DNA from 2 places in the Variovorax sp. Soil_C_39 genome. Region 1 is predicted to be linked to the other one. Evidence: riboswitches for the same ligand, from Rfam matches in the RefSeq annotation. Region 1 holds a riboswitch; the other holds the start of a gene.

Region 1 (11,154 bases):
AAGACGGTGCAGTACTGGCTCGAGCAGAACGGCCATGCGCTGAAGGCCACGGTCCAGGCGCTGGAGGTGCAGAAGATGACGCTCTCGACTCTGCGCGGCATGAACGTGCGCATGGAGGACATCGCGAGCGCCTTCTCGAAACAGGCGGCCGCGGAACCCGCTGCCGCCGTGCCCCGGTCGGCAGCGGCCGAGCCTGCGGCGGGGGCCGATGAAGCGCCGGCGCCCGGCGTGGTCGATCCGATGCAGTGGTGGGGCTCGCTGACCGAGCAGTTCCAGCAGATCGCGAACTCGGCGCTGCAGGACGCGGCCGAGCTCAAGGTGCCCGCCATGGCGCAACCGATGGCCGACGCGGTCGGCAAGGCCATGCGCGGCAGCCCGTCCGCAACAACGCAGAAGCCCGCCGCCAGGACGGCCGCTGCGAAGAAAAACACGCCCAAAAAGACACCCACCGCCACGCGCAAGCGAACCACCGGCGGGCGTTGATCTCTTACATGCTCTCCTTCGACAAGAACGGACGGCACGCACCATGAAACTGTTTCCTTCCGGCCACGCCACCCATCCGCAATGGCGCATGGCCGCCGGCCTCGTGCTGGCGCAGCTGCGCGCGCAGATGGCGCTGCCCGAATACGCCTCGTCGCCGACGCTCGGCCTGCTCTACATCACCGATCACTACGCCTCGGACGCGCAGGAGATCCTCGATCATCTGAGCGCCGAGCTGCCCGAAGTGACCGACTGGTCGGGCACGGTCGGCGTCGGCGTGGCGGCCAACAACGCCGAGTACTTCGACGAGCCCGGCCTGAGCCTCATGCTGTGCGCGCTGCCGAGCGACCAGTACCGCGTGTTCTCGGGCGTCGCGCCGCTCGGCAGCTCGGAAATGAGCGGTTTCGAGGCCCATACCGCGCTCGTGCATGCAGACCCCGCGACACCCGACCTGCCCGAACTGATCGGTGAAATGGCGGGCCGCACCGACACCGGCTACTTGTTCGGCGGGCTGTCGTCGGGCCGGGCCGGCGCGCTGCAGTTCGCGGTCGGCGGCAACGGCAACATCCGCGGCCATGGCGCGGCGGGCGGCGTGTTCTCGGGCGGGATGTCGGGCGTGGTGTTCGGCGAGGGCGTGCGGCTGGTGTCGCGCGTCACGCAGGGCTGCCAGCCGCTGCGCGCGGGGGCCGGGCGCGAGCGCGTGATCACCGAGGCCGACGGCAACCTGCTGCTCAAGCTCGATGGCGAGCCTGCGCTCGACGTGCTGCTGGCGGAGCTGCAGGTGTCGCTCGAACGGCCGCAGGAGGCCATCGACGCGGTGCGCAACACGCTGGTGGGCCTGGCCGATGCGGGCAGTGACGGCATCCGCCGTACCGGCGACCTGGGCGCCGACGTGCTGGTACGTCACATCATCGGGCTCGATCCGACGCGCCGCGGCGTGGCGATCGCCGACGTGGCCGAAGCCGGCATGCGGCTGAGCTTCTGCCGCCGCAATGCGCAGGCCGCGCGCGCGGACCTGATGCGCATCTGCGCCGAGATCCGCGAAGAACTCGAGCCCGAGGAGCAGACGCTGGCCACCGCGCGCGCCGTGGCGGCCGGGGAGGCCGAGGCCGCACCGCATCCGGCGCGCCGCATCGCGGGTGCTGTGTACGTGAGCTGCTCGGGGCGCGGCGGCCCGCATTTCGGCGCACCCGGCGCCGAACTGCAGATCGTGCGGCATGCGCTCGGCGACGTGCCGCTGGTCGGCTTCTTCGCGGCCGGCGAGATCGCGCGGCACCGGCTGTATGGGTATACCGGCGTGCTGACGGTGTTTGCGGCTGCCGACTGACCGCGGACGTCCGCGGTCAGTCGGCCCTGGCTCAGCCCACGGCCGCTGCCATGACCCCGCGCGCCGGCCGCGGCATCCCCGTGAACGCAAAGTCCACTTCGGGCGCGAGCCCGGTCACGATGCGCGCGATCGATTTGCCCGATCCGCAGGCATGCGTCCAGCCCAGCGTGCCGTGGCCGGTGTTGAGGTACAGGTTCGGCAGCTTCGTCTTGCCGATCATCGGTACGTTGCTCGGCGTCGCGGGGCGCAGGCCGGTCCAGAACTGCGCCTGTGTGGTGTCGCCCGCGCCGGGGAACAGTTCTTCGACGCGCCGCACGATGGCCTCGCAGCGCACGCGGTTCAGGTCGCGGTCGTAGCCGTTGAGTTCGGCCGTGCCCGCAATGCGCAGGCGGTCGCCCCCCTCGGCGCCCGGCGAGGTGTAGCGCGAGAACACGAGCTTGAATTCGTCGTCCGTGAGCGAGACCTGGTGCGCCTTCGAGGCGTCCTTGACCGGCAGCGTCACCGAGTAGCCCTTGGCCGGATAGATCGGCAGGCGAATGCCGAGCGGTGCCGCGACGACCGGGCTCAGCGAACCCATCGCGAGCACGAACGCATCGCCGCCGATGCGCTGGAAGCGGCCTTCGGAGTCGGTCGCCTCGACATGGTCGAGCCGGCCGCCGGCCTCGCGCAGCGCGGTCACCGTGTGGCTCATGAGGAACTTCACCCCGGCCGCTGCGGCGAGCCTGGCGAGTTCGCGCGCAAAGAGGTTCGCATCGCCCGACTCGTCTTCTGCGGTGTAGGTGGCGCCGGCCAGCTTCGGCCGGATGTGCGCGAGCGCGGGCTCGATGGCCACGGCCTCGTCGGCCGAGATCACCTGCCGCTCGCAGCCCAGCGCGCGCATCTGCTCGGCCGGCGCGAGGGCGGCATCGAACTCCTTCTGGGTCGTGTAGAAGTGCAGGATGCCTTGCGTGCGCTGGTCGTACGCCAGACTGGTGTCGCGGCGCAGCTGCTGCAGCACCTCGCGGCTGTAGGTGCCCAGCCGCACGATCTGCTCGATGTTGTGCCGGGTGCGCGCGGGTGTGCATTCGCGCAGGAACTGCAGGCCCCAGAGCCACTGGCGCATGTCGGCGCGCACGCGGAACAGCAGCGGTGCGTCTTCCTTGCCGAGCCACTGCAGCACCTTGAGCGGGGCGCCCGGATTGGCCCAGGGTTCGGCATGGCTGACCGAGATCTGCCCGCCGTTGGCAAAGCTGGTTTCTGCCGCCGGCGTGGCCTGCCGGTCGATCACGGTCACATCGTGGCCGAGCTGTTGAAGGTAATAGGCCGAGGTCACGCCGAGCAGGCCGGCGCCAAGAACGTTCACGCGCATTTCAGGTACTTCTTTCGAGGTGCGCTTGGATGGCGGCGGGGTCGCTGTGCTTTGCATAGCGAGCAACCGGACGATCGCCGTCCAAGTTGCCGCTCCCCCTGTCCTCGGTACCTGAGAGATTCACCCGCTGCGCCCGCAGCGGGTTTGCTCCTTCGGCGCGTCACGCGGGGTGACGTCTCTCCAGACGGCGTGTCAGTTGGTGCAGTACAGGCCTCTTCGGCCGACCTGAGCGTTTATGGGAGTTTGCGCCTTCGGTGGGACAACGCATGTTGTCCGCTCTCCTGCAGTGGCGCGATTGTATGCCCGGCGGCTTGATCGCTCTGGCCCGATGGGATAATCGCCTGTTCAATCGCCGGGTGGCGATCGTTCCATTTCAGCAGGGGACTCCATGATCCTGGTAACCGGCGGCGCGGGCTTCATCGGCGCCAATTTCGTACTCGACTGGCTCGCGCAGAGCGATGAACCGGTCGTGAACCTCGACAAGCTGACCTACGCGGGCAACCTCGAGACGCTCGCTTCGCGCAAGGGCGATGCCCGGCACATCTTCGTGCAGGGCGACATCGGCGACAGCGCGCTCGTCGATCGCCTGCTGGCCGAACACAAGGTCCGGGCGGTCGTCAATTTCGCCGCCGAATCGCATGTGGACCGCTCGATCCACGGCCCCGAAGACTTCGTGCAGACCAACGTGCTCGGCACCTTCCGCCTGCTCGAATCGGTGCGCGGCCACTGGAATGCGCTGCCCGCCGACCAGAAGGCCGCTTTCCGCTTCTTGCACGTGTCGACCGACGAGGTCTACGGCTCGCTCTCGAAGACCGATCCTGCCTTCACCGAAGACAACAAGTACGAGCCCAACAGCCCTTACTCGGCCAGCAAGGCCGCCAGCGACCACCTCGTGCGCGCCTGGCACCACACCTACGGCCTGCCGGTGCTCACCACCAACTGCTCGAACAACTACGGGCCGTTCCACTTCCCGGAAAAGCTGATCCCGCTGATGATCGTCAATGCGCTGGCCGGCAAGCCGCTGCCGGTGTATGGCGACGGCATGCAGGTGCGCGACTGGCTCTACGTGAAGGACCATTGCAGCGCCATTCGCCGCGTGCTCGAGGCCGGCCGGCTCGGCGAGACCTACAACGTGGGCGGCTGGAACGAGAAGCCCAACATCGAGATCGTCAACACGGTGTGTGCGCTGCTCGACGAACTGCGCCCGCGCGCGGACGGCAAGCCCTACAAGGAACAGATCAGCTACGTCACCGACCGCCCCGGCCATGACCGGCGCTATGCGATCGATGCGCGCAAGCTCGAGCGCGAACTCGGCTGGAAGCCGGCCGAGACCTTCGACACCGGCATCCGCAAGACGGTCGAGTGGTACCTGGCCAACGGCGAATGGGTGCGCAACGTGCAGAGCGGCGCCTACCGCGAATGGGTCGAGAAGCAGTACGACACGAAGGACGCCGCATGAAGCTGCTGTTGCTGGGCAAGGGCGGACAGGTCGGCTGGGAGCTGCAGCGCAGCCTGGCGCCGCTGGGCGAACTCGTCGCGCTCGACTTCGACAGCACCGAGCTTCACGCCGACTTCAGCCGGCCCGAGCAACTCGCCGAGACGGTGCGCAAGGTGCGTCCCGATGTCATCGTGAATGCGGCGGCGCACACGGCCGTCGACAAGGCCGAGAGCGAGCCCGAGTTCGCGCGCAAGCTCAACGCCACCTCGCCGGGCGTCGTGGCCGAGGCCGCGCAGCAGATCGGGGCTTTGATGGTGCATTACTCGACCGACTACGTCTTCGACGGCAGCGGCAGCACGCCCTGGAAGGAAGACGATGCGACCGGCCCCTTGAGCGTGTATGGCCGCACCAAGCTCGAAGGCGAGCAGCTGGTGGCCGCGCACTGCGCGAGGCACCTGATCTTCCGCACCAGCTGGGTGTATGCGGCGCGCGGCGGCAACTTTGCCAAGACCATGCTGCGCCTGGCCAAGGAGCGCGACAAGCTGACCGTCATCGACGACCAGTTCGGCGCGCCGACCGGCGCCGAGCTGCTGGCCGACCTGACCGCGCATGCGATCCGCGCGACCCTGCAGGACCCCGCCAAGGCGGGCCTCTATCACGCGGTGGCTGGTGGCGTCACCACCTGGCATGGCTATGCGCGTTTCGTCATCGAGCAAGCGAAGGCGGCCGGCGTCGAGCTGAAGGCGGGGCCCGATGCGGTCGACCCCGTGCCCACGAGCGCCTTCCCCACGCCCGCCAGGCGTCCGCACAACTCGCGCCTCGACACCACGAAGCTGCAATCGACCTTCGGCCTGCGGCTGCCGCCATGGCAGGACGGCGTGGCACGCATGCTGCGCGAGACGCTCTGAAGACAACAAAAGGGAAAGAAGACCCAACAATGACCACGACGACAAAACGCAAGGGCATCATCCTGGCCGGCGGCTCCGGCACCCGCCTGCATCCCGCCACGCTCGCGATGAGCAAGCAGCTGCTGCCGGTGTACGACAAGCCGATGATCTACTACCCGCTGAGCACGCTGATGCTCGGCGGCATGCGTGACATCCTGATCATCAGCACGCCGCAGGACACGCCGCGCTTCCAGCAGTTGCTGGGCGACGGCAGCCAATGGGGCCTGAACCTGCAGTACGCGGTGCAGCCCAGCCCCGATGGTCTGGCGCAGGCGTTCATCATCGGCGAGAAGTTCGTGGCCAACGAGGCGAGCGCGCTGGTGCTGGGCGACAACATCTTCTACGGGCATGACCTCGCGCATCTGCTCTCCGGTGCCGATGCCAAGGACAAGGGCGCGACCGTCTTCGCCTACCACGTGCAGGATCCTGAGCGGTACGGCGTGGTGGCCTTCGACGCCGAGGGCAAGGCCAGCAGCATCGAAGAGAAGCCGGCCAAGCCCAAGAGCAGCTACGCCGTGACGGGCCTGTACTTCTACGACAACCAGGTGGTCGACATCGCCAAGGCCGTGAAGCCGAGCGCGCGCGGCGAGCTGGAGATCACGGCGGTCAACCAGGCCTACCTCGACATTGGCCAGCTCAACGTGCAGATCATGCAGCGCGGCTATGCCTGGCTCGATACCGGCACGCACGAGAGCCTGCTGGAGGCGGGGCAGTTCATCGCGACGCTCGAGCATCGGCAGGGGTTGAAGATCGCGTGCCCCGAAGAGATCGCCTGGCGCAACGGGTTCATCGACCGCGAGCAGCTCGCGCGGCTTGCGGCGCCGCTGCAGAAGAATGGCTACGGCAAGTACCTCAACCACCTGCTGGCCGAGGAGGTGCGCTCGTGAAGGCAACGCCCACCGCGATTCCGGAGGTGCTGGTCATCGAGCCGAAGGTGTTCGGCGATGCGCGCGGCTTCTTCTACGAGAGCTTCAACGGCAAGGCGTTCGACGAGGCCGTCGGGCGGCACGTCGAGTTCGTCCAGGACAACCATTCGCGCTCGGCCAAGGGGGTGCTGCGCGGGTTGCACTACCAGATCCAGCAGCCGCAGGGAAAGCTGGTGCGTGTGGTTCGGGGCGCGGTGTTCGACGTGGCGGTGGACATCCGCAAGTCGTCGCCGACCTTCGGCAAGTGGGTGGGCGTGGAGCTCAGTGAGGACAACCACAGGCAGTTGTGGGTGCCTGAGGGGTTTGCGCACGGGTTCCTGGTGCTGAGCGAGACGGCGGAGTTTTTGTACAAGACCACGGATTACTACGCGCCGGCGCATGAGCGCGCGATCGTCTGGAACGATCCCGACCTGGCAATCGAGTGGCCCGACGTCGGCCTCGCCCCGCAACTCTCGGCCAAGGATCAGGCCGCATCGAGGTTCGAACGGGCCGAAGTCTTCAGCTGACGACAGCGTTTGCCGCGCTGGCCTTTGCCGCCAGGAGCATTCGCGCGAGCGTTTCTTCGAGTTCCGGCTCTTCCAGAGAAACCCCGTGTCGGGCCAGCAAAGCTTGCAATTTGGAAGGGTCGCCGCAAAGGCGGTGGACTTCGTTGGCTCTGACGAACGCTGGATTGACCTCGAGACGGGGATTGTGCGAAGTCATCCGGGCAAAGGTCTCGACCACCTGCCGCAGAGAATGTGGGCGACCGGAGCAGATGTTGTAGGCCTCCCCCGGCTCACCGTAAGCGATCAGCAGCAAGTAGGCGTCGCAGACCATCTGTACGTCGTTGAACTCGCGCTCCACATCGAGATTGCCCAGTGCGATCGACGGCGAGCGTGCGGCAAAGTGCAGTGCCAGCTTCGGGATCAGGAAGTGGTCGTCTTGTCCGGGGCCGGTGTAGTTGAAGGGGCGCGTGATCACCAGATTCAGGCGATCGCGATACGTCCTCGCCATGCACTCCATGGCCAGCTTGCTCGTGCCATAGTGGTTCACCGGTGCCGGCAATTGCTCTTCGCGAATGGGCGACTGCGCCGTGTTGCCGTAGATGTTGGCACTGCTGGCCAGAAGAACCCGGGTCGGAGGTACCGGCAACTGCACCAGCGCATTCAACAAGTTGGTGGTGCCGACGACATTGACCGCGTAGAAGGCGGCATCGTTGGCGTGCCCGACGAAGCTGATGGCGGCCATGTGCACGACGGCTTCGGGCGCAATCTGCAGCACTTCCTCAAGCACGGAGTCACTCTGCGTCAGGTCGGATTCCAGAGGGCAGATCGTGTGGCCCGCTGCAACGGCCCGTTCGGCAAAAAGGCGGCCGGTGAATCCGTGGGCGCCGGTCAGCAGGATTCTCAAAACGAGAAGCCCTGGGTGTTGCGGCGGATGTCGGCCTCGACCATCATCTGGCAGAGTTGCTCGAGCGTGGTGGCCGGCTCCCATCCGAGTTTGGCCTTCGCCTTGGCGGGGTTGCCGATCAGCAGTTCCACTTCGGCCGGGCGATAGAACTTGGGATTGATGCGCATCACGGTCTTGCCCGTGGAGAGATCAACGGCCGTCTCGGCTTCCCCGCTACCCTTGAATTCCACCGTGATACCTGCGCCCTTGAAGGCCATCTGCACGAAGTCCCGAACCGTCTCGGTGCGATTGGTGGCGAGCACGTAGGTGTCGGGTTCGTCGATCTGCAGCATGCGCCACATGCCTTCGACGTATTCCTTGGCAAAACCCCAATCGCGCTTGGCGTCGAGGTTGCCCAGTTCGAGCACGTCGAGTTTGCCGAGCTTGATCTTCGCTACGCTGTCGGTGATCTTGCGCGTCACGAACTCTCGTCCGCGCAGCGGGCTTTCGTGGTTGAACAGAATGCCGCTGCAGCCGAAGATGTCGTAGCTCTCGCGGTAGTTGATCGTCATCCAGTGTGCGTACAGCTTGGCAACGCCGTAGGGGCTGCGTGGATAGAAAGGCGTTTCTTCCACCTGGGGGATAGCTTGAACTTTCCCGAACATTTCGGAAGTCGATGCCTGGTAGAAGCGTATCTTGGGGTTGACCAAGCGAATGGCTTCCAGCAGATGCAGTGCGCCGATACCCGTGATATGCGCGGTTGCGGCTGGTTGGTTAAAGCTCACCCCCACAAAGCTCTGCGCTGCGAGGTTGTAGACCTCATCCGGGTTGGCATCTTTTAGCAGCGTGATCGAGCTGCCCAGGTCCGTGAGATCGTATTCAACGAGATGCAGATCCGGATTGTCCTGAACTCCAAGCTCTTCGAGCCGCCAGAAGTTGACGGAACTCGTGCGACGGTAGGTGCCGTAGACCACATAGCCCTTGGACAACAATAGTTCTACCAAATAGGCTCCGTCCTGGCCGGTTACGCCCGTGACAACTGCGCGTTTTTTCATCGGGATTCTCTTTCTACTGAATGACTGGACGGCGCAGATCGCTCTTGCGGTGCGCATATAAGGTTGGTTTCATTAGCTGCCCAAGAGCGCAGACTTGAATTCTTCGGCACTCTGTTGCCACGTCAAATACGGCATTGTCTCCGAGCGCGGGTGCCGATCCTGCCTGAAGAGCGCGAGCCATTGGATCAGGGCATCAGCAAGATCCTCACTCGTCATGCCATCAAAGTAGAACGCATGATCCGCCGCGACCTCCCTGAAGACTTGCAAGTCTCGCACCACGATGGGAAGTTTGTGCATCGCTGCTTCGATCAAAGGCAAGCCGAATCCTTCACCCTCGGATGCAAGAAGCAGGCAGTCGCAAGTGTTGTAAAGCTGCTCCAAGTGAGCGTCACTGAGGCTCTCGAGCCAAAACAACTGCTTATCGCGCTGGGGGTGCTCTCTCAGGCGTGTGACGAGCGCGTCGACCATCCACCCTTTCTTGCCGACGATGACGAGGTTGGCTTGATGTCCCTCACGCCAAAGCTGCTCGAAGGCGCCAAGGGCTTGTTCGTGGCCCTTGCGAGGCTCGATCGTGCCCACCATTAGAAAGCTCGGAGACGATGTTGTAATCGAGGCGAGTGGCGGGGATTGCTCGATCACAGGCATGTCCGTAGGGAGCGATGAAGAAGAAATGTCTGCACCAAGGCGGAACGTGCGCACCTTGAGCCCTGCGGCGAGTCGTTCGGGCGAATGCGCCGACAGCCATGCAGTGAACTCAGCAGCCACAGCCTTCGAGATGGCAAGCACCCCATCGCTCTGCGCGACGGCGGTCAACCAGCGTTCGTGCACCTCCTTGGCGCCTTGGAGGAACCGGTGCTCCAGCAACATCGGCAAGAGGTCGTAGATCACAAATTTCACTTGGACGCCGATTTGCCGCAGTTCCTGGAAAAAACTGGTCTGCTCCGGGACGATGTGCGGCTGCAGGTCGAGGCCGACGAAGACATCACATTCTCTGGCGTCGATGGGCGCATCTTGCAGGGGCTCGTGCGAACAGCCCAGGAGCCGCAGCGAGAAATTGCGAGCGTAGCTGTAGCCGCGCTGGCCTCTCAAGGCGTAAACCGGCTCGATGCGGTATCCCTCTGGCGGACTCTCGAACAGTGCTCGCAATAAAGACTTCACCAAACGCTGAATGCCGCTTTGCCGGTCCTTTTGCGCCAGCTCCGACACATCGATGAAGAGTTGGCGTTTGGGCGCGGGAAGTGGCAAAGCGCGCGCGATGCTGCGAGCTGATTCAATCAGGCTACTTTCGGAAAGAGCGGGATCAGCGGCAATGGACCTGATCAAGCCCGCGCGCCCATTTGCGGCTTCGACAGCGAATACTTCAATGGCTTCGCAATAGGCGCGCGCGCAAGAAGCCGGCGCATGGGCCGTTTCGATCTGGCGCCGAGCGTTCGTGCCGAGCGTTCTCGCAAGGCCGGGTGAATGGCGTAGCTTTTCCAGCGCCTCAACAAGCGCTGCGTCGGAAAACTCGTCATTCAACATCATGACTGCGTCATTTGGTAGAAATGCCATTGACCCGTTGGCATTCACCACAGTCGGAACTCCCCGGCTCATCGCATCTAGCACGGTGCCCGAGGTTTCGCCGCGCGACAAGGTGCGCAGTTGCACCGCAGCATCGGCCGCGCTCAGATAGCGCTGAAAAGTTTCAGAGTCGGCCCATCCGGTAATGCTGATCTTGGCCCCTGCGGCGCTGGCGATCGCCTGTGCCAGCCTTTGGCCATATGGCTCCTTGTTGTTTTCTCCCACAAATACAAGCCTGCAGTTGGGATCTGCCGCCAACGAAGACATCTTCCATGCGTCGAGCAAGCGGTCGTTCATTTTCGTTGGTCCGAGGAGGCCAAACGCGCAGACCAGGAACTCTTCGGGCGCCAAGCTCAGTTCCGCACGGGATCGAGCTCTTGCAATTTCAATCGAGCCAGGTGCTACCCGCAGATGCGGGATAAGCGCCCACTTGCTGGCGAGCTGACTTCCGAACCATTCATTCGCCAACTGGATCGAGTACGGGGAGTGAACAATCACGCCGTTCGCATGACGAAGGACATCGAAATTGCATGGGTATTTGAAGACGACATCTCCAGGGTCGCGCGCGTTCTGCCGGTCGGCCACTGCGCCGTAGCCGTGCGATTCGTACAGCGCGCGCGTCCAAGCGAAGGCCTCACCGCCTGCAATTTCGCGGTGCGCTTGAACGCCGCTCAGGTAAAAATCGTGCAGCACGACCACGCCCGG
Region 2 (11,154 bases), on a different contig from region 1:
GACAAGATCCGCAACTACAAGTGATCGTCGGCCCCCGACCGGCGCTTGCTTGAAGGCTGCGCCCGCCCGGCACCACGCCAGGCGGGCGTTCCTGTTTTTGTTTTACCGTCAGAGTTTTTTCAAATGAAAACCATGTTCCTCGGCGTGGAGCGATGGACCACCATGGTGTCCATGGCCCTGGCCTGCGTGATGCTCGTGGTGGCATCCTCGCTCGGCGTGTTCCAGATCGTCACCCGCTTCGTGCTCGAGCAGCCCGCCGAATGGAGCGAGATCATGATCCGCGTGAGCCTGATCTGGATGGTGTTCCTCGGCATTCCGATGGCGTTTCGCCAGGGCGCGATGGTGAGCGTCGACGTGCTGTACCGCTGGAGCTCGCCGCGCATGCGCCGCCTGCTCGATGCGGCGGTGAGCGTGGCCGCGCTCGCGCTCATGCTCATCATCCTGTGGTGGGGCTGGGACTACGCGATCCGCGGCCGCGTGCAGAGCATGGCCGGGCTCGAGAGCCTGTCGATGATCTGGGCCTACATGGCGTTGCCCGTGGGGGCGGTGTTCTCGCTCTTCGGCATCGTCGGCAACTACCTCGACCCGAAGCGGCTCGAACTGGAGACGGCGCAATGACTTCCGCAATGCTTGCCACGATGGTGCTGTGCTTCGCACTGTCGGTTTCCGTCGCCGTCTCGATCGGCCTGGCGTCGATCGTCGGCATCCAGGTGACGAACGCCCACATGCTGATCTCCGCCAAGGAGATCTTCAACTCGATCAACAAGTTTCCGCTCGCGGCCATCCCGTTCTTCATCCTCGCGGGCAACCTGATGGAAACGGGCGGCATCTCGCGCCGGCTGGTCGAGTTCGCCAAGAGCATCGTCGGCGGCGTGCAGGGCGGCCTGCCGATGACCTGCGTGCTGACCTGCATGATCTTCGCGGCGGTGTCGGGCTCGTCGGTGGCCACCACCTTCGCGATCGGCGCCATCCTGATCCCCGCGCTCATCAAGCACGGCTACCCCACGTCGTATGCGGCGGCGCTGCAGGCCACGAGCGCCGAGCTGGGCGTGATCATCCCGCCGTCGATTCCGCTGATCCTCTACGGCGTGAGCGCCGAAGTGTCGATCGGCGAGCTGTTCATCGCAGGCGTTGGTCCCGGCCTGCTCATCAGCGGCGCGCTGATGCTGTTCGTCTGGGCCTTCTGCAAGTGGAAGGGCTGGGGCAAGAGCGACGGCGAGGGCCGCATGCCCTTCGGCCGCGCGCTGCTGCAGGCCGGCTGGGCGCTCTTGATGCCGGTCATCATCCTGGGCGGCATCTACGGCGGCATCTTCACGCCCACCGAAGCCTCGGCGGTCGCCGTGTTCTATGCGCTCGTCGTGGGCGTGGTGATCTACCGCGAGATCAAGCCGAGCGACCTGTTCGGCATCCTGCGCAAGTCAGTGCTCTCGTCGGCGGTGATCATGTTCATCATCGCCAACGCGGGCCTGTTCGCGTTCCTGATCACGCGTGCGGGCGTGCCCGATGCGATCGGCCATTGGCTCGAGGAAGTGCTCAAGTCGCCGACGATGTTCCTGCTGGGCGTGAATGCGGCGCTGTTCCTCATCGGCATGTTCATCGAGACCAGCGCGGCGATCATCGTGCTCGCACCGATCCTTGCGCCGGTGGCGATGCACTTCGGGGTCGACCCGGTGCACTTCGGGCTCATCATGGTGGTGAACCTCGCACTCGGCATGATCACGCCGCCCTTTGGCGTGAACCTGTTCGCGGCCTGCACCGTGGCGCGCATCTCGCTCGACCGAATAGTGAAGCACCTGATTCCCTTCGTGCTGGTGATCATGGTGTGCCTGATGGTGATCACCTACGTGCCCTGGATCTCGCTGTCGGTGCGCGACCTGATGTACGCACGCTGACCTGCGCGCACACGTACAAGAAAACAGGGGGGAACGACACCATGCATCGCATCTCGACGCAGCTTCTCGCCGGCTGGGTTCTTGCAGCCGCCGCCCTTGGCGCCGCGGCGGCCGACAAGCTCCCTGCGGGCCGGTCGGCCGACGAACTGCTGCAAGGGGCGCACGCCACCCTGCGCCAGCTGGATGAAGACCGCTTCGGGCCGCTGTGGGACAACGCATCACGCGTGCTCAAGTCGCGCGTGCCGCGCGCCGCCTTCGTCGACACCACGCGCAAGGCGCGCCAGACGCTCGGCGCCGTGAAGCAGCGCGACTGGCAGAGCGTGACGCGCCGCACCACCAGCGCCGACGGCAGCCTGCAGGACCTGCCCGCCGGCACCTATGCCAACGTAGAGTTCGTCACGCTGCTGGCCGATGGCAAGGCGGGTTCCGAGAAGCTCAGCTTTTCGCTCGATGAGGGCAAGCGCTGGCGATTTACGGGGTACGTGGCGTTTCGGCCCGAGGCCTCGGCGGCGTCGGCCGCACCGGCACCGACTGCCAGGGCTGCTTCTGCAGCGGCGGAATCTCCCCCCACGACGGCCGGCACCGCCATCGCCGAAGTCGATGCCGCGGTGCGCGCCTGGGCCGCCGCCTGGGCCGCCAAGGACCTGGACCGCTACTTCGCCGTCTATGCGCCGGAGGCGGTGCCGAGCGGCAAGCTCGACCGCCGCGGCTGGGAAGCCGACCGGCGCAAGCGCATCGAGGGCAAGTCGCGCATCGAGGTGGGTGTCGACGACCTCGTCATCAGCATCCATGGCACCACCGCCACCGCGCACTTCAAGCAGACCTACCGCGCCGATGCGCTGAACGACACGAGCCGCAAGACGCTCGAGTTCCAGCGCGTGGACGACCGCTGGCTCATCCGCCGCGAAACCGCGGGCTGAGTCCGGGCGCCGCCGAAGCCTTCGCCATGTAAGGCAAAAGCTTCATCAAGATGTCACCGCGCGCCGCGATGCTTCAGCCCTCGAATTCCAGGGCTGTTGCGCCATGTTCCCCATCAAGACCGACAAGGCACGCGACGAACTCCGGGGCGGCCAGCGCACCCTGACGCAGCGCGAACGCGCGCTGCTGCTGATGGCCGACGGCCGTCGCTCGCTGAGCGACTTCGCCCCGCTGTTCGCGAGCCGCGGCGACGCCGAGCAGGCGCTGCAGGCGCTCGCGCACCGCGGCTACCTGCAGTTTCCCGCGCCTGCCGCCCTCATCGCACCGCCCGCCGCTGCGCCCGGCAACGCCGCCGACACCTTCGACGGCAAGCGCTCCCTCGCCACCACGCGGATGTTCCTGTTCGACATCTGCGAGCGCATGTTCGTGCGGCGCGATCCGGCGTTCGCGCTGCAGATGCGCGACGCGCTGCGCGAGGCGCGCGACCGCGAGGCGATGCTGGAGATCGCGGCATTGATGCTGGCCGAGGTCGAGAAGACCGCGGGCGCGGAGCGGGCCGAGTCGCTGCGCGAGCGCATTGAAAAATTGCTGCCGTCGGCAGCACAGGCCGTTCATTGAACCGGTCGTCGGCGGGCGTCGGAGACCCTGCTCAGTCGACCTGGATGTTGGCCTGCGCGGCCACGGCCCGCATCTTCGGGAGCTCGCGCTCGACGCGCTCGCGCACCGCACTGGCCGGGCCCCATGCCGGCGTGAGCCCCATCTCGACGAGCTTCTTCTGGAAGCCGGGCTCGCGCATGCTCGCGGCCAGCGCTGCCTCGAGCTTCGCCTGCACGGGCGCGGGCAGTCCCGCAGGCGCCAGCAGCGCGAACCAGGTGCTCATGTCGAACCCGGGATAGCCGCTCTCTGCCATCGTCGGCACGTCGGGCAGCAGCGCCAGGCGTTTCGCGCCGAGCGCGGCGATCGGCCGGATGCGCCCGGCCTTGACGAGCGGCGCCGACGCGACCACCGTGTCCACCGCCACCTGCACCTGTCCGCCCATCAGCGCCGTGAGGCTCGGTGAACTGCCGTTGTACGGCACATGGACCATCTGGATGCCGGTCGCCGACTTGAGCATCTCGCCGCCGAAATGCACCGACGAGCCGGTGCCGAAGCTACCGTACGAGAACTTGTCGGGCGCAGCCTTGGCCTGGGCCACGATGTCCTTGAGCGAACTGCCCGGCGTGTCGTTGCCGGCCACCAGCAGCAGCCCCATGTCGGCCACCAACCCGAGCGGCGTGAAGCTCGCGAGCGGGTCATACGGAAGGTTCGGGCGGATCGCCGGGTTCAGCGTGAGCGTGGTGCTGGCGCCCAGCAGCAGCGTGTAGCCGTCGGCGGGCGCCTTGGCCACCAGCGAGGCCGCGACGACCGTAGACGCACCGGGGCGGTTTTCGACCACGATCGGCTGCCCGAGCTTCTCGCCCATCGCGTTGGCCATCAGCCGGCCGAGGATGTCGGTCGCGCCGCCCGGCGAATAGGGCACCACCAGCTTGATCGGACGATCGGGAAAGCCCTGCTGGGCCAGCGCCATCGCGGGCACCGCGCATGCCGCGGCAGCGACGAACGCAAGGGAGAGGAAACGGGAACGACGGAGAGACATGGCGGTGCAAAGCTCCAGTTGGCAGGCAAGAAAAACGGAAGAGGCGAGACGGCGGTCAGCCGAGCAAGGGGCTTCGCACCCGTGCGTGACCGCTGGCCTCGTCGTAGGCATGGCCGATCTGCAGCACGGCCGCGTCGGCCTGCACCGGGCCGATGATCTGCAGGCCGGCAGGCAGGCCGCCGGCACCGAAGCCGGCGGGCGCCGCCAGTGCCGGCAGGCCGGCCATGGTGGCGGGAACCACTGCCTGCATCCAGCGGTGGTAGGTGTCCATCGCGCGGCCGCCCACCTCGTGCGGCCAGTCGAGCACCAGGTCGAAGGGGAACACCTGCGCCGATGGCATCACGAGGAAGTCGAACTGCGCGAACAGCCCGCGCAGTGCCTGGTACCAGGCCGAGCGCGTGCGCGCGGCGTCATACACCTGCATGCCGCTCAGCTGCAGGCCGCGCTCGATCTCCCACACCGCCTCGGGCTTGAGCAGCGCGCGCCGTGCCGGGTCATGGTAGAGCGCGGCATTGGCGCCCGCCACCGCAAAGCTGCGCAGGTCGATCCAGGCGCGCCACAACTGCTCGAGGTCGAAGGCCGGCAGCACCGCCTCGACGCTGCAGCCGGCCGCCTCGAAATGCCGCAGCGCCGCGGCGCAGGTGTCGAGCACGCCGGGCTCGGTGGGCAGATGGCCGCCCAGGTCGCCGAGCCAGCCGATGCGCGTGCCGCGGAAGTCGCGCGCCAGCGGTTGCAGGAAGTCGCTGCCCTTCGCCTGTCGGTGCGTGAGCGGCAGCCGGGCGTCGAAACCGGCCTGCACGGCCAGCAGCATGGCCAGGTCGGGGATGTTGCGCGCCATCGGACCGGCGACGCTGAATTGCTGGAAGAAGACCTCTTCGGTGGGACCGTGCGGCACGCAGCCGATCGAGGTGCGCAGGCCATACACGTTGTTGAAGGCCGCCGGCGTGCGCAGCGATCCCATCATGTCGGAGCCGTCGGCCACCGGCAGCATGCGCAGCGCCACCGCCACGCCGGCGCCGCCGCTGCTGCCGCCTGCCGAGCGGGCCGGGTCGAAGGCGTTGCGCGTGGCGCCGTACACCGGGTTGTAGGTGTGGCCGCCGAGCCCGAACTCGGGCGTGTTGGTGCGGCCGACGAACAGCGCGCCGCCGGCACGCATGCGTTCGAACACCACCGCGTCGGCCGGCGTGACCTGGCCACGGAAGATCGGCGAGCCGCGCGTGGTGACCATGCCGGCCACGGGCATGATGTCCTTCGGCGCCTGCGGGAAGCCATGCATCGGCCCCAGGCTGCGGCCCTGCCCCAGTTGGTCGTCGCGCTCGCGGGCCTGGGCGTGCAGCGCATCGCGGTCGGCGTGCGCCACGATGGCATTGACCACCGGATTGAGCCGGTCGATCTGCGCCAGGTAGGCATCGAGCACTTCGACGCACGAGACCTCGCGCGAATGGATGGCATGCGAAAGCGCTGTGGCGCTGAGTTCCACGATGGCCGAAGCCACCGGCGCCGGCGTGGCCGATCGGGGTTTGTGCATGCCTCTCCTGCGGAAAAATGACGGGACGAAGTCAGAATAAGCGCCCGCCAGCCATACGACAATCGCCGTTTGTTGCAAGAATCGTTGCGTTTTACGCAAACCTAGGAAGGTTTTCGATGCTGTCCGACCGACTGCAGGACACGGCGCTGCGCTACTTTCTCGAGGTGGTTCGCAGCGGCTCCGTGAGCGAGGCCGCCTCGCGGCTCAGCGTGTCGCCCTCGGCCGTAAGCCGGCAGGTGGCGGCATTGGAAGAACTGCTCGGCGTGCCGCTGTTCGAGCGGCACGCGCGCGGCATGGCGCCCAGCGCCGCCGGCGAACTGCTGGCCGCGCATGCGCGCCGCGGCGCGATGGAGGCCGACCGCGTGGTGTCCGACATCCAGGCGCTGCAGGGTCTGCGCCGGGGCCTGGTGCGCCTGGCCAGTTCGTCCGGCTTCGCCATCGAGTTCCTGCCCGGCGCGATGGCCGAATTCCGTGCCCGCCACCCTGGCATCCTGTTCCACCTCCGCGTGGTGGCGCCGGCCCAGGTAACCGCGGCGGTGCGCAATGGCGACGTGGACATCGGCCTCACCTACAGCCGGGCTGCCGAGCGCGACATCCAGGTGCAGCACATGCAGGCGGCGCCCGTCCACGCGATCATGCGGCCCGACCATCCGCTCGCGCGCTTTTCCACCGTCACGCTGGCGCAGATGCATCCGCATCCGATCGCCCTGCCAGAGCGCGACAACACGGTGCGCCAGTTGTTCGACATCGGCTGCAGCCAGCGGCGGCTGGTGTTCGACCCGGTGCTGGTCAGCAACCATTTCGAGTCGCTCACCAACTTCGTGCTGCACGGCGGCGGCCTGTCGATTTCGGGCGAGGTGACGGTGCGCGACCGTGCGCGGCGCGGCGAGCTGCATGCCGCACCGATCCGCGAGCGCGGCATGAACGGCCGCGCCGTCGAGGTCCAGACCCTCGCCGGACGCACGCTGCCACAGGGCGTCAGCGCCTTTCTCGACCATCTGCGTGCGGAACTGCCGCCGTCCCGCGCGGCCGGCCCGCAGCGCGATCCACTACACTCGCCGGGTCAGGAGAGAGCTTCGCCACGCGAGGCCGCCGAAGGCGCAGGGAACCCCCGAACGCTCAGGCAAAAGGACTGACACAGCGACAGCGAACGCCGTCGCTTCCTTGCTGGAGAGAGGCCGTTGCAGCGCGCGTTTGCGGCGACGGCCCACCGAAGGAGCAAACCCCGATCGTGGGGCGAATCTCTCAGGTAAAGCGGACAGCAGGGGTGGCCCATGGCTTGCGCCATGGAATTCGACTGCCCCTTTGGAGAGTGCCCCGTGGCTGCTTCCGCTGACCAACAACAACCATTGCTCAAGACCCCGCTGCACGACCTGCACGTCGAGCTCGGCGCCCGCATGGTGCCGTTCGCCGGCTATTCGATGCCGGTGCAGTACCCCGCCGGCCTGATGGCCGAGCACCGCCATACGCGCGAGCAGGCCGGGCTGTTCGATATCTCGCACATGGGCCAGTTGCGCCTGGTCGGGCCCGACGCCGCCGCCGCCTTCGAGACGCTGATGCCGGTCGACGTGATCGACCTGGCCCCGGGCAAGCAGCGCTACGGCCTGCTGCTGAACGACGAAGGCGGCATCCTCGACGACCTGATGTTCTTCAACGAGGGGCACGGCTCGCTCTTCGTGATCGTCAACGGCGCCTGCAAGATGGCCGACATCGCGCACATCCAGCAGAAGATCGGCGCACGCTGCGAGGTGCAGCCCCTGCCCGACCACGCGCTGCTCGCGCTGCAGGGGCCGCAGGCCGCCGCGGTGCTCGCAAGGCTCTCGCCCGGCGCCGAGCGCTTCGTGTTCATGACCGGCGGCGCAGTGCAGATCGGCGGCATTCCAGCCTTCGTCACGCGCAGCGGCTACACCGGCGAAGACGGCTTCGAGATCTCGGTCGCCGGCCGTGACGCCGACGCCCTGGCCCGCCTGCTGCTCACCCAGGCCGAGGTCAAGCCGATCGGCCTGGGCGCGCGCAATTCGCTGCGGCTCGAGGCCGGCCTGTGCCTTTACGGCAACGATATCGACACCACCACCACGCCGGTCGAGGCCTCGCTCAACTGGGCGATCCAGAAGGTGCGCCGCGCGGGCGGCGCGCGCGAAGGCGGCTTCCCGGGCGCGGCCCGGGTGCTGGCGCAGTTGGCATCGGCCACGTCGGGCGCGGCCGGCCGCACCGACCACGACACGCTCACGCGCAAGCGCGTTGGCCTGGTGGCGCTCGAGCGCATACCGGTGCGCGACGGCACGGTGCTGCAATCGTTCGAGGGCCAGGACATAGGCCTCGTGACGAGCGGCCTGCTCGGCCCCACGGCCGACCGCCCGGTCGCGATGGGCTACGTGGCCATGGCCTTCGCCGAGCCCGGCACGCGCGTGCAGGCCATCGTGCGGGGCAAGCCCGTTCCGATGGAAGTCTCGGCCATGCCTTTCGTGCCCACGCGCTACTACCGCGGCTGAGCTCGGCATTTCATTTTTTCCACGAGGAGTTTTTTCACATGACCATCAAGTACACCAAGGACCACGAATGGGTCTCGGCCGAAGGCGACGCGGCCACCGTCGGCATCACCGTGCATGCGCAGGATGCGCTCGGCGACGTGGTGTTCGTCGACCTGCCCGACGTGGGCAAGACCTTCGCGCAGGGCGAAGTGGCCGGTGTCGTCGAATCGGTGAAGGCCGCGGCCGACGTGTTCATGCCCGTGTCGGGCGAGATCACCGAAGTGAACGAGGCGCTGCGCGCCGATCCTTCGCTCGCCAACAGCGACCCGCTGGCCGCGGGCTGGTTCTTCAAGGTCAAGCTCAGCGAACCTGCGCAGCTCGACGCGCTGCTCGACGCCGCCTCCTACGACCAGTTCGCAGCCGAGTCCTGATGCACCGCTGAAGACGGGCTGGCCGCACGCGACGCGTCCGGCAGCCCCGCCCTTGCCTTTTCCCCCCGACACCGCCATGCCCACCCCTTCCCTCCCCTCCCTGCAAGAACTCGAGAATGCCGAGGAATTCCTCGCCCGCCACATCGGCATCGATGCGGCCGACGAAGCGCGCATGCTGCCGGTGATCGGCTCGGCCACGCGTGCGGAGCTCATCGACGGCATCGTGCCCGCGGCGATTCGCCGCGCCCGCCCGATGCGGCTGCCGGCGCCCGCCAGCGAAGCGGACGCGCTGGCCGAGATGAAGGCCATCGCGGCGAAGAACAAGGTGTGCAAGAGCTTCATCGGCCAGGGCTACTACGGCACCCACACGCCCGGCGTGATCCTGCGCAACGTGCTCGAGAACCCCGCCTGGTACACCGCCTACACGCCCTACCAGGCCGAGATCTCGCAAGGGCGCATGGAGGCCCTGCTCAATTTCCAAACGATGGTGTGCGACCTGACGGGCATGGCCATCGCCAACGCCTCCATGCTCGACGAGGCCACGGCCGCGGCCGAGGCCATGACGCTCGCCCGGCGCAGCGTCAAGAGCAAGAGCAACGTGTTCCTGGTCTCGGGCGACTGCCATCCGCAGACGATCGAGGTCATCCGCACGCGTGCCGCGCCGCTGGGCATCGAAGTGAAGGTGAGCACGGCGTCCGAGACGCTGCCGCACCTGATGGCGAGCTGCGACTTCTTCGGCGTGCTCGCGCAGTACCCGGCCACCACCGGCCATGTGCACGACCTGCGCCCGCTCGCGGGCCATGCCCACCAGTGCGACGCCGCCTTCTGCGTGGCCGCCGACCTGCTCGCGCTCACGCTCCTCGCGCCGCCCGGCGAATGGGACGCCGACATCGTCTGCGGCACCACGCAGCGCTTCGGCATGCCGATGTGCAACGGCGGCCCGCACGCGGCCTACCTGGCCTGCCGTGACGAATTCAAGCGCTCGCTGCCCGGCCGGCTGGTCGGCGTGAGCGTCGATGCGCACGGGCGTCCGGCCTACCGCCTCGCGCTGCAAACGCGCGAGCAGCACATCCGGCGCGAGAAGGCCACGTCCAACATCTGCACCGCGCAGGTGCTGCCGGCCGTGGTGGCGAGCATGTACGCCGTCTACCACGGACCCGACGGCCTTACGCGCATCGCGCAGCGCGTGGCCGCGCTCACCGCGATCCTCGCGCAAGGCTTCGCGCAGATGGGCCGCGAAGTGGTCAATGCCACCGCGTTCGATTCGCTGACGATCCACACCGGCGACGACACGCAGAAGATCGTCGAGCGCGCCGAGGCCGGCGGCATCAACCTGCGCCAGCGTCTGCAGCAGCACCTGGGCATCTCGCTCGACGAGACCACCACGCGCGCCGACATCGAGACGCTCTGGGCGCTGTTCGTGCCCGCCGGCACGCCGATGCCGCGCTTCGACGAACTCGCCGGCACCGCGCCGCGACTGCCCGACGACCTGCGCCGCACCAGCGCCTTTCTCGCGCACCCGGTGTTCAACACGCACAAGAGCGAGACGGCGATGCTGCGCTACATCCGCAGCCTGTCCGACAAGGATCTGGCGCTCGACCGCAGCATGATCCCGCTCGGCAGCTGCACCATGAAGCTCAATGCGACCAGCGAGATGATCCCCATCACCTGGCCCGAGTTCGCGAACATCCATCCGTTCGCGCCCGCCGAGCAGCTCGCGGGCTACGCCCAGCTCGACGCCCAGCTGCGCGCCTGGCTCTGCGAAGCCACCGGCTACGCGGGCATCAGCCTGCAGCCCAATGCGGGCTCGCAGGGCGAATACGCGGGCCTGCTCGCGATCCGAGCGTTCCAGGAAGCCAACGGCCAGGGACACCGCAACATCTGCCTGATTCCGTCGTCGGCGCATGGCACCAACCCCGCGAGCGCACAGATGGTGGGCCTGCAGGTGGTGGTGACGGCCTGCGACGCGCAGGGCAACGTCGACATGGACGACCTGAGGCGCGCCTGCGAGAAGCACAGCGCCAACCTGGCCGCGGTGATGATCACGTATCCCAGCACGCACGGCGTGTTCGAGACCCGCGTGAAGGAACTCTGCGAACTGGTGCACGAACACGGCGGCCGCGTGTACGTCGACGGCGCCAACATGAACGCGCTGGTCGGCGTGGCCGCGCCCGGCGAATTCGGCGGCGACGTGAGCCACCTCAACCTGCACAAGACCTTCTGCATCCCGCACGGCGGCGGCGGTCCGGGCGTGGGGCCGGTGTGCGTGGTCGAGGAC

What was found. Region 1 has a riboswitch for glycine ahead of AC3A6J_RS20520 (D-amino acid dehydrogenase). Riboswitches for the same ligand answer to the same signal wherever they lie in the genome.
Region 2: another riboswitch for glycine. It lies ahead of gcvT (glycine cleavage system aminomethyltransferase GcvT); the one in region 1 lies ahead of AC3A6J_RS20520 (D-amino acid dehydrogenase).

What each region holds. Positions count from the first base shown of each region.
Region 1 covers NZ_JBDGJQ010000008.1:188,155-199,308, reverse strand. Annotated here, with positions in the region: gene AC3A6J_RS20530 (PhaM family polyhydroxyalkanoate granule multifunctional regulatory protein) at 1-483, shown strand, start outside; gene AC3A6J_RS20525 (FIST signal transduction protein) at 527-1,807, shown strand; gene AC3A6J_RS20520 (D-amino acid dehydrogenase) at 1,839-3,155, opposite strand; glycine riboswitch at 3,244-3,349, opposite strand; glycine riboswitch at 3,353-3,449, opposite strand; gene rfbB (dTDP-glucose 4,6-dehydratase) at 3,544-4,614, shown strand; gene rfbD (dTDP-4-dehydrorhamnose reductase) at 4,611-5,501, shown strand; gene rfbA (glucose-1-phosphate thymidylyltransferase RfbA) at 5,531-6,427, shown strand; gene rfbC (dTDP-4-dehydrorhamnose 3,5-epimerase) at 6,424-6,972, shown strand; gene AC3A6J_RS20495 (GDP-mannose 4,6-dehydratase) at 6,965-7,855, opposite strand; gene gmd (GDP-mannose 4,6-dehydratase) at 7,852-8,889, opposite strand; gene AC3A6J_RS20485 (glycosyltransferase) at 8,962-11,154, opposite strand, start outside.
Region 2 covers NZ_JBDGJQ010000007.1:269,940-281,093, forward strand. Annotated here, with positions in the region: gene AC3A6J_RS19535 (TRAP transporter substrate-binding protein) at 1-24, shown strand, start outside; gene AC3A6J_RS19540 (TRAP transporter small permease) at 124-618, shown strand; gene AC3A6J_RS19545 (TRAP transporter large permease) at 615-1,892, shown strand; gene AC3A6J_RS19550 (DUF4019 domain-containing protein) at 1,934-2,812, shown strand; gene AC3A6J_RS19555 (hypothetical protein) at 2,916-3,428, shown strand; gene AC3A6J_RS19560 (Bug family tripartite tricarboxylate transporter substrate binding protein) at 3,460-4,446, opposite strand; gene AC3A6J_RS19565 (amidase) at 4,502-5,974, opposite strand; partial or broken gene AC3A6J_RS19570 (LysR family transcriptional regulator) at 6,091-6,993, shown strand; glycine riboswitch at 7,029-7,119, shown strand; glycine riboswitch at 7,132-7,246, shown strand; gene gcvT (glycine cleavage system aminomethyltransferase GcvT) at 7,294-8,466, shown strand; gene gcvH (glycine cleavage system protein GcvH) at 8,505-8,876, shown strand; gene gcvP (aminomethyl-transferring glycine dehydrogenase) at 8,953-11,154, shown strand, end outside.